Regions from separate parts of the Pseudomonas sp. F2 genome, predicted to be linked through region 3. Evidence: predicted binding sites of a transcription regulator. Region 3 holds the regulator's gene; each other region holds the start of a gene.
What was found. The regulator sigma-54, encoded in region 3, starts transcription at its own class of promoters, with help from an activator protein. The targets are predictions, from matches to a motif close to ANTGGCATNNANNTTGCTNT.

Region 1 (3,275 bases), 2.0 Mb from region 3:
GGCTTCCCTGCTGCAAGTACCGGAGAACGAGAAAGGCCCGTTGCTCGAAGGCATCTACCGCACGCGTCTGAAAACCCAGCCGCCGGCCGAATGGAAGGATCTGGGCAAGGAAGAACGCACGGCGAAAATGCGTGACGGCGTGATCAAGTTCTGGAGTTCCAGCGATGTTCTGCTGCGCCAGTTGGGACAGGAACGCGCCAGCAGCATCAAGGACTATCTCGTCGACAAAGGCCAATTGGCGGACGACCGGGTGTACTTCATCGATGCCAATCTGGGCGAGGCTGAGAGCGATGGCCGGGTCGTGACGCAAATGCATCTGGACGCCGAATGATGAACCGCAAATGGCGGGTGGCTTTGACGCTGCTGCTCGCCGGCAGCCCTGCGCTGGCCTCCGACACGCTGCGTTGTGGCAGCCAACTGGTCAGTCTCGGCGACCGTGCCAGCGAAGTGCTGCAGAAGTGTGGCGAACCGGTCAGCCGCGATGTCCTCGGCTACAAGCGCAGCGCCAACCGCCGCGAAGAATTTCAGGTCGAGGAATGGACCTACGGCCCGAGCAACGGCATGTATCAATACCTGCGCTTTGAAGGCAATCGCCTGCGGCAGATCAACAGCAAGCGCGGTAACTGAAAGATCAAAAGATCGCAGCCTCCGGCAGCTTCTACAGTGAAATGCATTCCCTGTAGGCGCTGCCGGAGGCTGCGATCTTTTGCTTCTAGCAAATAGAACAGGCCCCGACACAAGTGCCGGGGCCCGTAATGGTCACATCCGTGTGACCGTTCGCATGAACTCTAAAGTTGCGGCAGACGTATTGCTCGGCCCGTCTGTCGCGTCTTCTCCCGGTCCAGGCGAGAAGTCATGCCTTACTCGGCTTTCAGGCCGTCAGCGGAGACCGCTTTGACGCCTTTGATTTTCTTGGTGATGTTCACAGCGGTGGTTTTCTGAGCTTCGGTGACAGCGACGTCAGAAGACAGGGAAACCACACCTTTGTTGGTTTCGACTTTGATGTCGGTACCAGGAATGCCTTTTTCGGTTACCAGGTCGCTTTTGACTTTGGTAGTGATCCAGGTATCGGAAGTAGCTTCTTTAGCCTTGGTCATTTCACCAGCAGCCAGAGTCATTGGAGCCTGAGTAGCCTGGGTGGATTGTGCAAAGGCACCGGAAGCCATGGTCAGGGTCAGCGCGGTAGCAGCAGCGGCAGTGATAGCGAACTTCTTCATACGAGTAACTCCTGTTTTTCTGGAAAGTCTGCTGGTTGTCTTGTCAGCAGGGTTACTGGGTATATTGCGAACGCTGTGCCAACTTTTCCAAAGACAATAAACCCTTATAAATCAACTAGTTACCAATTAGATAAATTTTCGGAATCATGCAATTTGCATGACCCGCGCATTATCGACATGCAACTTGCGGTTTTCTGGAAAGTTCCTAACTGGCTGAAATTATTAAAGCTTTTTTTCTGCTCTGGAAATGAAAATGCCCCGAAAGTCGGGGCATTTGCCATTCGCGCTGTCGCATCAAGTGCCGCTGGCGGTGCAACCTTTTGGCGAGTAGTCAGGGTTGACGGTCGTTGCGCAGGTCCACACACCCGAGGTGGCGCCCGTTGCAGCCCCTGAACGGGTCAGCGTGATTGTTTTACCCAACACCGGCCCAGGAGCGTTCACCAGTGTGCACGTGATGGAGCCGGCACCGGTCGAGGCCGTTCCAGAGGCCGCGAGTGTGCAGTTCGACGTGGTTGCGGAAGCGCCGCCCGCCACCAGTGTCAACGTCGGATCCGTACCTTGATTGATGGTGTCTTCAAACGGCACTTTGAGCGCGCTGATTTCTGCCAGACCTGCTGTCACTTTCGAACGGGCCTGGTATTTGGAGTATTGCGGCAGGGCGATGGTCGCCAGAATGCCGATGATCGCCACCACGATCAGCAGCTCGATCAGAGTGAAACCTTTTTGTTTGTTCATAGACAGGCTCTCCATGCATGAGTCGGAATCTCATGATCTGCAAAGAGCTCAGCACAGGCCATGCCAACCGCCTGCAGACCCCGTGCGCTGGGCATAAACGCGCGATATCGCGCTTTCCTACAACCTGTAACCGCACTATCTGACACTTTTTGTCACCTGCACCGGGGGTGTTTGGCGCTGTCACTTGACTAGGCTATAAGTCATGAACTGTCAGCTTCCGGAATTCCCATGAATGACATCGCTCTGAGCGGTCTGGCCAAGCAGTTGGTACAGGCCGAACTGCTCACGGAAAAAAGCGCCCAGCAGGCCTGGCAACAGGCGCAGCGCAATCGGTTGTCGCTGGTCAGCTACCTGGTGCAGAACAAACTGGTGAAGAGCTCACAGGTGGCCGAGATCGCTTCCGAGCATTTCGGCATGGCCTTCATGGACCTCAATTGCCTGGACAAGGAAACCCAGCCCAAAGGCCTGGTCAGTGAAAAACTGGTGCGCCAGCACCACGCCCTGCCCTTGTGGCGCCGTGGCAACAAACTGTTCGTGGGCATTTCCGACCCGAGCAATCATCAGGCGATCAATGACATTCAGTTCAGCACCGGGCTGAGCACCGAAGCCATTCTGGTGGAGGACGACAAGCTCACCGAGGCCATCGAGAAGTTCTTCGACACCCACGCCAGCGGACTCGAAGACATGGCCGACGTCGATCTCGACGGCATGGATGTCGAGTCCGTCGACGACAGCCGCCAGGACGCCATCGGCGGGCTCGACGCCGATGACGCGCCGGTCGTGCGCTTCGTGCACAAGATGCTGCTCGATGCGATCAAGAGTGGCTCCTCCGACCTGCACTTCGAACCCTACGAGAAAAACTTCCGGGTGCGGGTGCGCACCGACGGCATCCTGCGCGAGGTGGCCAAACCGCCGATTCAACTGGCCGGGCGAATCGCCGCACGCCTGAAGGTCATGGCCAGCCTGGATATCTCGGAACGCCGCAAACCCCAGGACGGGCGGATCAAGATGCGCCTGTCGAAGACCAAGTCGATCGACTTTCGGGTCAACACCCTGCCGACGCTGTGGGGCGAAAAAGTGGTGATCCGGATCCTCGATCCGTCCAGCGCGCAGATCGGCATCGATGCATTGGGTTACGAACCGGCGCAGAAAGACCTGTACATGGCGGCGCTCAAGCAGCCGCAGGGCATGATTCTGGTGACCGGGCCGACCGGCTCGGGGAAAACCGTGTCGCTGTACACCGGCCTGAATATTCTCAATACCGTCGACATCAACATTTCCACCGCCGAAGACCCGGTGGAAATCAACATGGAAGGCATCAAC
Region 2 (3,275 bases), 1.2 Mb from region 3:
TCAGGCCAGAAGCCAGACAGGCCTCCTCGGCATTCGCCCGCGGCACCACCAGGGCCCGCCCGGCCTTGCGCGCCGCCAGCGCCGCTGGCAACACCCCGCGCACCGGCCGCACCGCGCCGGACAGCGCCAGTTCACCGAGGCATTCCACCTCATCCAGCGTGAGACACGGCACCTGCACACTTGCCGACAGAATCCCCAAGGCAATCGCCAGATCGAACCGCCCGCCGTCCTTGGGCAAATCCGCCGGCGCCAGATTCAGGGTGATCCGCCGCGCCGGAAACTGCAGCCCGGAATTGATGATCGCGCTGCGCACCCGATCCTTGCTCTCCTTCACCGCCGCCTCGGGCAGGCCGACCATGGTCAGCGACGGCAGGCCGTTGGCCAGATGAACTTCGACGGTAACGGCAGGTGCATCCACGCCTATCTGGGCGCGACTGTGGACGATGGACAGGGACATGGTCGTTCCTTGAGCTGAATCGGGGGCCGCTTCCTGCGGGTTTTTGAAGGGTAGTCGGGGAAAGGGGAGCTGGCGCGCGCGAACTTTCACTGGATGTTGCGGGAGGAGGTCAACCAATTTCGAGGCGAAAAAAAACCGCCTTGAGTAGACGGTTTTCAGTTTGCAGGCTTCGGTGAGGCCAAGGCCTGCGTATCCTTTGCGGACACACTCGTGTATGTGCAGGTTATGCACGTTTTCACGTTGACGCAAGCACCGACATCATTTGTCCAAAGTCAATATCACCTTGAAATGATTGACTCATTAAGGTGTGAAACATTGCTTAATCACTTGATACAACTTGTTTAAGTCCCCTTCGAACTACCGGCATAACATCCCCGGCGACGATGCCCACTCCTCGAGTTTTCGTGAAGTGTGGTCGGGAGCTAAAGATTTCATGTTCCTCGACACGGTATGAGACCCGTGCCGGTGCTGTTTTTGGGGAACCCACACCCGGCCGCCTTGGCGGACACACTCGTGTGTAGTCCCGAAGATGTTCGTACGCCGGAAAGTGCATCGGAGGTTTGGCCCCACGCAAGGAGGGCCAAAGTATGTCCAAGTTTCTTAAACATAGGTGGCGCCTCGTCAGAATCGCGTTATGGGCTTTTCGCCTGTACGAGTTTCTGCGAGACCGTTGGAATAATTCGTTGTAGAGGATTGATCTGACGGAAACCGCTCCTGCCTCGGCGGGGGCGGTTTGATGTCTATTCGCAAACTTGAAGGCGTCTCGGCCCGGCGGCTGCAGTCTTACTCGGCCGGCGGCGTCAGCCTGGCTTCCAGTTCTGCGACTTTGGCTTCAAGGCTTTCAAGGCGGGCGCGAGTTCGAGCCAGGACGACCATCTGGCTATCGAATTCTTCACGGCTCACCAGATCCAGTTTGCTGAAAGCACTTTGCAGCAGCATCTTGAACTGGCTTTCGATTTCGGCTTTTGGCAGCGGGGTGTCGCCGCTGAACAGGCGGGAGGCAGTGCCGCTCAGGGCGTCGAGGAAGTCTTTGGGCGCGAGCATGGAATGTGTCCTGTAAACAGTGGCGCGCAGTGTATCACGCAGTGTCTATAGTCATTGACGCAGGCACGGATGCACGCTTTTCGCGCAAGCGGACGGACGGCAGCGCACCGTTGTTGTGCGTAACCGTCGGGCGTTTTTCGTGCAAACGCCTGTGGCAGCGGCCAAAGGATTGAAATCAGAGGAATTTGGCGAGATGGCAAGCTTTCTGCTTAGTCGGTAGTGACCCATGCACTGATGCAGTCGCTGTGACGAATGCAGTGCGGCAGGCGGAGCGGGGAGTTTCGCCGGCAGCGGTTAGCTGGCGTCAGTCGGGCAGGCAAGGCCGACGATGCGTTACAAAGCCAGGCACTGCGCTTAGACTTGAGTCGGGTTTGTTTTCCTGGGGCAAGTCCACCAATTCGGGAGAGAGTTTCATGAAGCTAGTCACTGCCATCATCAAGCCGTTCAAGTTGGACGACGTGCGCGAGTCGCTGTCCGAAATCGGCGTGCAGGGCATTACCGTTACTGAAGTCAAAGGCTTCGGCCGGCAGAAGGGTCACACCGAGCTGTATCGCGGCGCGGAATATGTGGTCGATTTTCTGCCCAAGGTGAAAATCGACGTGGCCATCGACGACAAGGATCTGGATCGGGTTATCGAGGCGATAACCAAAGCGGCCAACACCGGCAAGATCGGTGACGGCAAGATCTTCGTGGTCAATCTGGAACAGGCGATTCGCATCCGTACCGGCGAAACCGATACCGACGCGATCTAAGCGCCGCCACAAACCCAACGCCCCAGGAGAAAACAATATGACTCTGCGTAAATTCGCAGGGCTAGGAGCCCTGTTGTCCATCGTAATGCCCGGCCTTGCAATGGCGGCAGACGAAGTGGCGGCCCCGGTCCTCAATTCCGGCGATACCGCCTGGATGCTCACCTCGACAGCCCTCGTGCTGTTCATGACCATCCCGGGCCTGGCGCTGTTCTACGGCGGCATGGTCCGCTCGAAAAACATTCTTTCCGTGATGATGCAATGCTTCGCCATTACCGGTCTGATCAGCATCCTGTGGGTCATTTATGGCTACAGCATTGCGTTCGACACCACCGGCATGGAGCAGGGCGTCGTCAACTTCAACTCGTTCTTCGGCGGCATGGGCAAGGCGTTCCTCGCCGGTGTCACGCCTTCGAGCCTGACCGGCCCGGCGGCGCTGTTCCCTGAGGCGGTGTTCATCACCTTCCAGATGACCTTCGCGATCATTACCCCGGCGCTGATCGTCGGTGCGTTCGCCGAGCGGATGAAGTTTTCCGCGATGCTGATCTTCATGGGCATCTGGTTCACCCTGGTCTATGCACCGATCGCGCACATGGTCTGGTCCGGTAACGGCGGCCTGATGTGGGACTGGGGTGTACTCGACTTCGCGGGTGGCACGGTGGTGCACATCAACGCCGGTGTGGCCGGTCTGATCGCCTGCCTGGTATTGGGCAAGCGTAAAGGCTTCCCGACTACCCCGATGGCGCCGCACAACCTCGGTTACACCCTGATGGGCGCGGCGATGCTGTGGGTCGGCTGGTTCGGTTTCAACGCCGGTTCCGCTGCAGCGGCCAACGGCACTGCCGGCATGGCGATGCTGGTTACTCAGATTGCAACCGCTGCGGCTGCGCTGGGCTGGATGTTTGCCGAGTGGATCACCCACGGCAAGCCAAGTGCGCTGGGCATCGCCTCGGGTGTGGTTGCCGGTCTGGTGGCAATCACCCCGGCTGCTGGCACCGTGGGCCCGATGGGCGCACTGGTGATCG
Region 3 (3,275 bases):
GGCATCAAGGTGCATCAATGCGCTGATAGGCGCTTCGCAGCCTTTGAGGCGACAGTGGGGAATGGCGATGCCGTTGCCGAAACCGGTGGAACCGAGTTTCTCACGGGCGATCAGCGCATCGAACACATCCTGCATGGCCAGATCCGGCACTTCTTTATGGATGAGGTTGGCAATCTGTTCGAGGGCTTTCTTTTTACTGCCGCCCGGCACGTTCACCAGGGAACGGCCGGGGGTCAGGATACTTTCAAGTCGGATCATGGGTTGGGAGTGTTAACGACCGGTTGCGCCCTGAAGGAGGCTCTGGGTCTTTTCCTTATGCTTTTTGAGTTGGCGATCCAGCTTGTCGGTCAGTGAGTCGATCGCAGCATACATGTCGGTATCTTCTGCGTTGGCGACCACTTCGCTGCCGGGTATATGCAAGGTGGCTTCGATTTTCTGCTTGAGCTTTTCGACGCACATCGTGACCTGCACGTTAGTGATCTTGTCGAAATGGCGCTCCAATCGTTCGAGTTTCTCGTTGATGTAGGTGCGCAGAGGTTCGGTCACTTCCAGTTGGTGTCCACTGATGTTGACTTGCATACAGCTTCTCCTTCGTTGCCAGTGCATAAAGCGGCAGGCCGGATAGCCTGCCACTGGAACGCTGTAACGTGGCTTACATCAACCGCTTGCGTTCGCTCGAAGGCGCGATCCCGAGGGATTCACGGTACTTGGCGACGGTGCGGCGAGCCACCTGAATGCCTTGTGCCTCCAGTAAACCAGCGATCTTGCTGTCACTCAATGGCTTTTTCTGATTTTCCGCCGCGACCAGTTTTTTGATGATCGCGCGGATCGCCGTGGATGAGCATTCACCGCCTTCAGAGGTGCTGACGTGGCTGGAGAAAAAGTATTTCAGTTCATAAATGCCCCGAGGGGTATGCATGAATTTCTGCGTGGTGACCCGGGAAATCGTCGATTCGTGCATGCCGACCGCCTCGGCGATGTCATGCAGGACCAACGGTTTCATGGCTTCGTCGCCGTATTCCAGGAAGCCACGTTGGTGCTCGACGATCTGGGTGGCCACCTTCATCAGGGTTTCATTGCGGCTTTGCAGGCTCTTGATGAACCAGCGCGCCTCTTGCAACTGGTTGCGCATGAAGGTGTTGTCGGCGCTGGTGTCGGCGCGTCGCACGAAGCCGGCGTACTGCGCATTGACCCGCAGACGAGGCACCGACTCCTGATTCAGCTCGACCAGCCAGCGTTCGTTGTCCTTGCGCACAATCACGTCAGGCACCACGTACTCGGCTTCGGTGGATTCGATCTGTGAACCCGGGCGCGGATTGAGGCTCTGCACCAGTTCGATGACCTGACGCAGCTCGTCTTCCTTGAGCTTCATGCGTCGCATCAGCTGGCTGTAGTCGCGACTGCCAAGCAGATCGATGTAGTCGCTGACCAGACGCTTGGCTTCGTTCAGCCAAGGAGTCTTGGCCGGGAGTTGACGCAGTTGCAGCAACAGGCATTCGCCGAGGTTGCGCGCGCCGATGCCGGCGGGTTCGAATTGCTGAATGCGGTGCAGAACGGCTTCGATCTCGTCCAGCTCGATGTCGAGCTCCGGATCAAAGGCGTCGAGAATTTCTTCGAGCGTTTCGTCGAGATAACCCTGGTTGTTGATGCAATCGATCAGGGTCACGGCGATCAGGCGGTCGGTGTCGGACATCGGCGCCAGGTTCAGTTGCCACAGCAGATGGCTTTGCAGGCTTTCCCCGGCGGAGGTGCGGGTGGTGAAATCCCACTCGTCGTCATCGCTGCTGGGCAGGCTGCTGGCGCTGGTCTGGTAGACGTCTTCCCAGGCGGTATCGACGGGCAATTCGTTAGGAATGCGCTCGTTCCATTCGCCTTCCTCCAGGTTGTCCACCGTCGGGGCGGTTTCCTGATAGGAGGGTTCCTGAATCTCGGTGTTGGGTTTTTGTTCGGCGTTGTCGGCCAATGGATCGGAGTTGTCGAAGTCGTCGCCTTCTTCCTGGCGCTCGAGCATCGGATTGGATTCCAGGGCCTCCTGGATTTCCTGTTGCAGGTCCAGGGTCGACAATTGGAGCAGGCGGATGGCCTGTTGCAGCTGCGGTGTCATCGTCAGCTGCTGGCCCATTCTCAAGACTAGCGATGGTTTCATGGCAGGGGCTTAACACCTTATTCGCCGGCGCGCATGCGCCATCCACTACAGGGCGCCGAAGCGCCAAACTTAAGCAAATTATATGCCTGAAACTGTCGTGTTTGCCTAGAGCGCTGTAACAATAAAGCGTATAAAAAAAGCGCTTCAACGTTACAGCACCCGGACGGCTGGCCGAATGCGCTCGCGCTTTAGAGGCGGAACTCGTGGCCCAGGTACACTTCCTTCACCAGGTCGTTGGCAAGGATGGTTGCCGCATCGCCTTCAGCGATCAGTTGACCGTCGTTGACGATGTAGGCGGTCTCGCAGATATCCAGCGTCTCACGCACGTTATGGTCGGTGATCAGCACACCGATGCCCTTGGCCTTGAGGTGATGGATGATCTGCTTGATGTCGCCGACCGAGATCGGGTCGACACCGGCGAACGGTTCGTCGAGCAGGATGAATTTCGGGGCGGTCGCCAGGGCGCGGGCGATTTCCACCCGACGGCGTTCACCACCGGACAGGCTCATGCCGAGGTTGTCGCGGATGTGGCTGATATGGAACTCCTGCAGCAGGCTTTCCAGCTCCTTGCGACGACCGGCCTTGTCGAGCTCCTGACGAGTCTCGAGGATGGCCATGATGTTGTCGGCCACCGACAGTTTGCGGAAGATCGACGCTTCTTGCGGCAGATAGCCGATACCGGCCTTGGCGCGACCGTGCATCGGCTGGTGGCTGACGTCCAGATCGTCGATCAGTACGCGGCCCTGATCGGCCTGCACCAGGCCGACGATCATGTAGAAGCAGGTGGTCTTGCCGGCGCCGTTCGGGCCGAGCAGGCCGACGATCTGGCCGCTGTCGATCGACAGGCTGACGTCACGCACGACCTGGCGGCTTTTATAGGCCTTGGCCAGGTGCTGAGCTTTCAGAGTTGCCATTACTGGGTTTTCTCGTCGGTTTTCTTCTTCGGCTGGATCACCATGTCGATGCGCGGACGCGTCTCGGTGACCTTGTTGCCGGTAGCGCGACCGGCGCTGGCCAGTTTTCTCACCGTGTCATAGACGATTTTCTCGCCCTGGGTGGTGTTGTTGTCCTTGTCGACAACCTTGGCCTTGTCGATCAGCACGACGCGGTTTTGCGCGGCGTGATACTG

Region 1: AC193Q_RS15820 (pilin) is a predicted target of sigma-54. The motif match lies at 2,001-2,020, and genes of this name have one in related genera.
Region 2: glnK (P-II family nitrogen regulator) is a predicted target of sigma-54. The motif match lies at 1,694-1,713, and genes of this name have one in related genera.

The regions. Positions count from the first base shown of each region.
Region 1 covers NZ_CM169904.1:3,531,929-3,535,203, forward strand. Annotated here, with positions in the region: gene AC193Q_RS15805 (DUF748 domain-containing protein) at 1-331, shown strand, start outside; gene AC193Q_RS15810 (DUF2845 domain-containing protein) at 331-627, shown strand; gene AC193Q_RS15815 (BON domain-containing protein) at 861-1,217, opposite strand; gene AC193Q_RS15820 (pilin) at 1,512-1,952, opposite strand; gene pilB (type IV-A pilus assembly ATPase PilB) at 2,181-3,275, shown strand, end outside.
Region 2 covers NZ_CM169904.1:4,270,279-4,273,553, reverse strand. Annotated here, with positions in the region: gene AC193Q_RS19315 (YifB family Mg chelatase-like AAA ATPase) at 1-457, opposite strand, end outside; gene AC193Q_RS19310 (accessory factor UbiK family protein) at 1,241-1,501, opposite strand; gene glnK (P-II family nitrogen regulator) at 1,915-2,253, shown strand; gene AC193Q_RS19300 (ammonium transporter) at 2,291-3,275, shown strand, end outside.
Region 3 covers NZ_CM169904.1:5,486,552-5,489,826, forward strand. Annotated here, with positions in the region: gene ptsN (PTS IIA-like nitrogen regulatory protein PtsN) at 1-258, opposite strand, end outside; gene hpf (ribosome hibernation-promoting factor, HPF/YfiA family) at 271-579, opposite strand; gene AC193Q_RS24575 (RNA polymerase factor sigma-54) at 653-2,146, opposite strand; gene lptB (LPS export ABC transporter ATP-binding protein) at 2,335-3,060, opposite strand; gene lptA (lipopolysaccharide transport periplasmic protein LptA) at 3,060-3,275, opposite strand, start outside.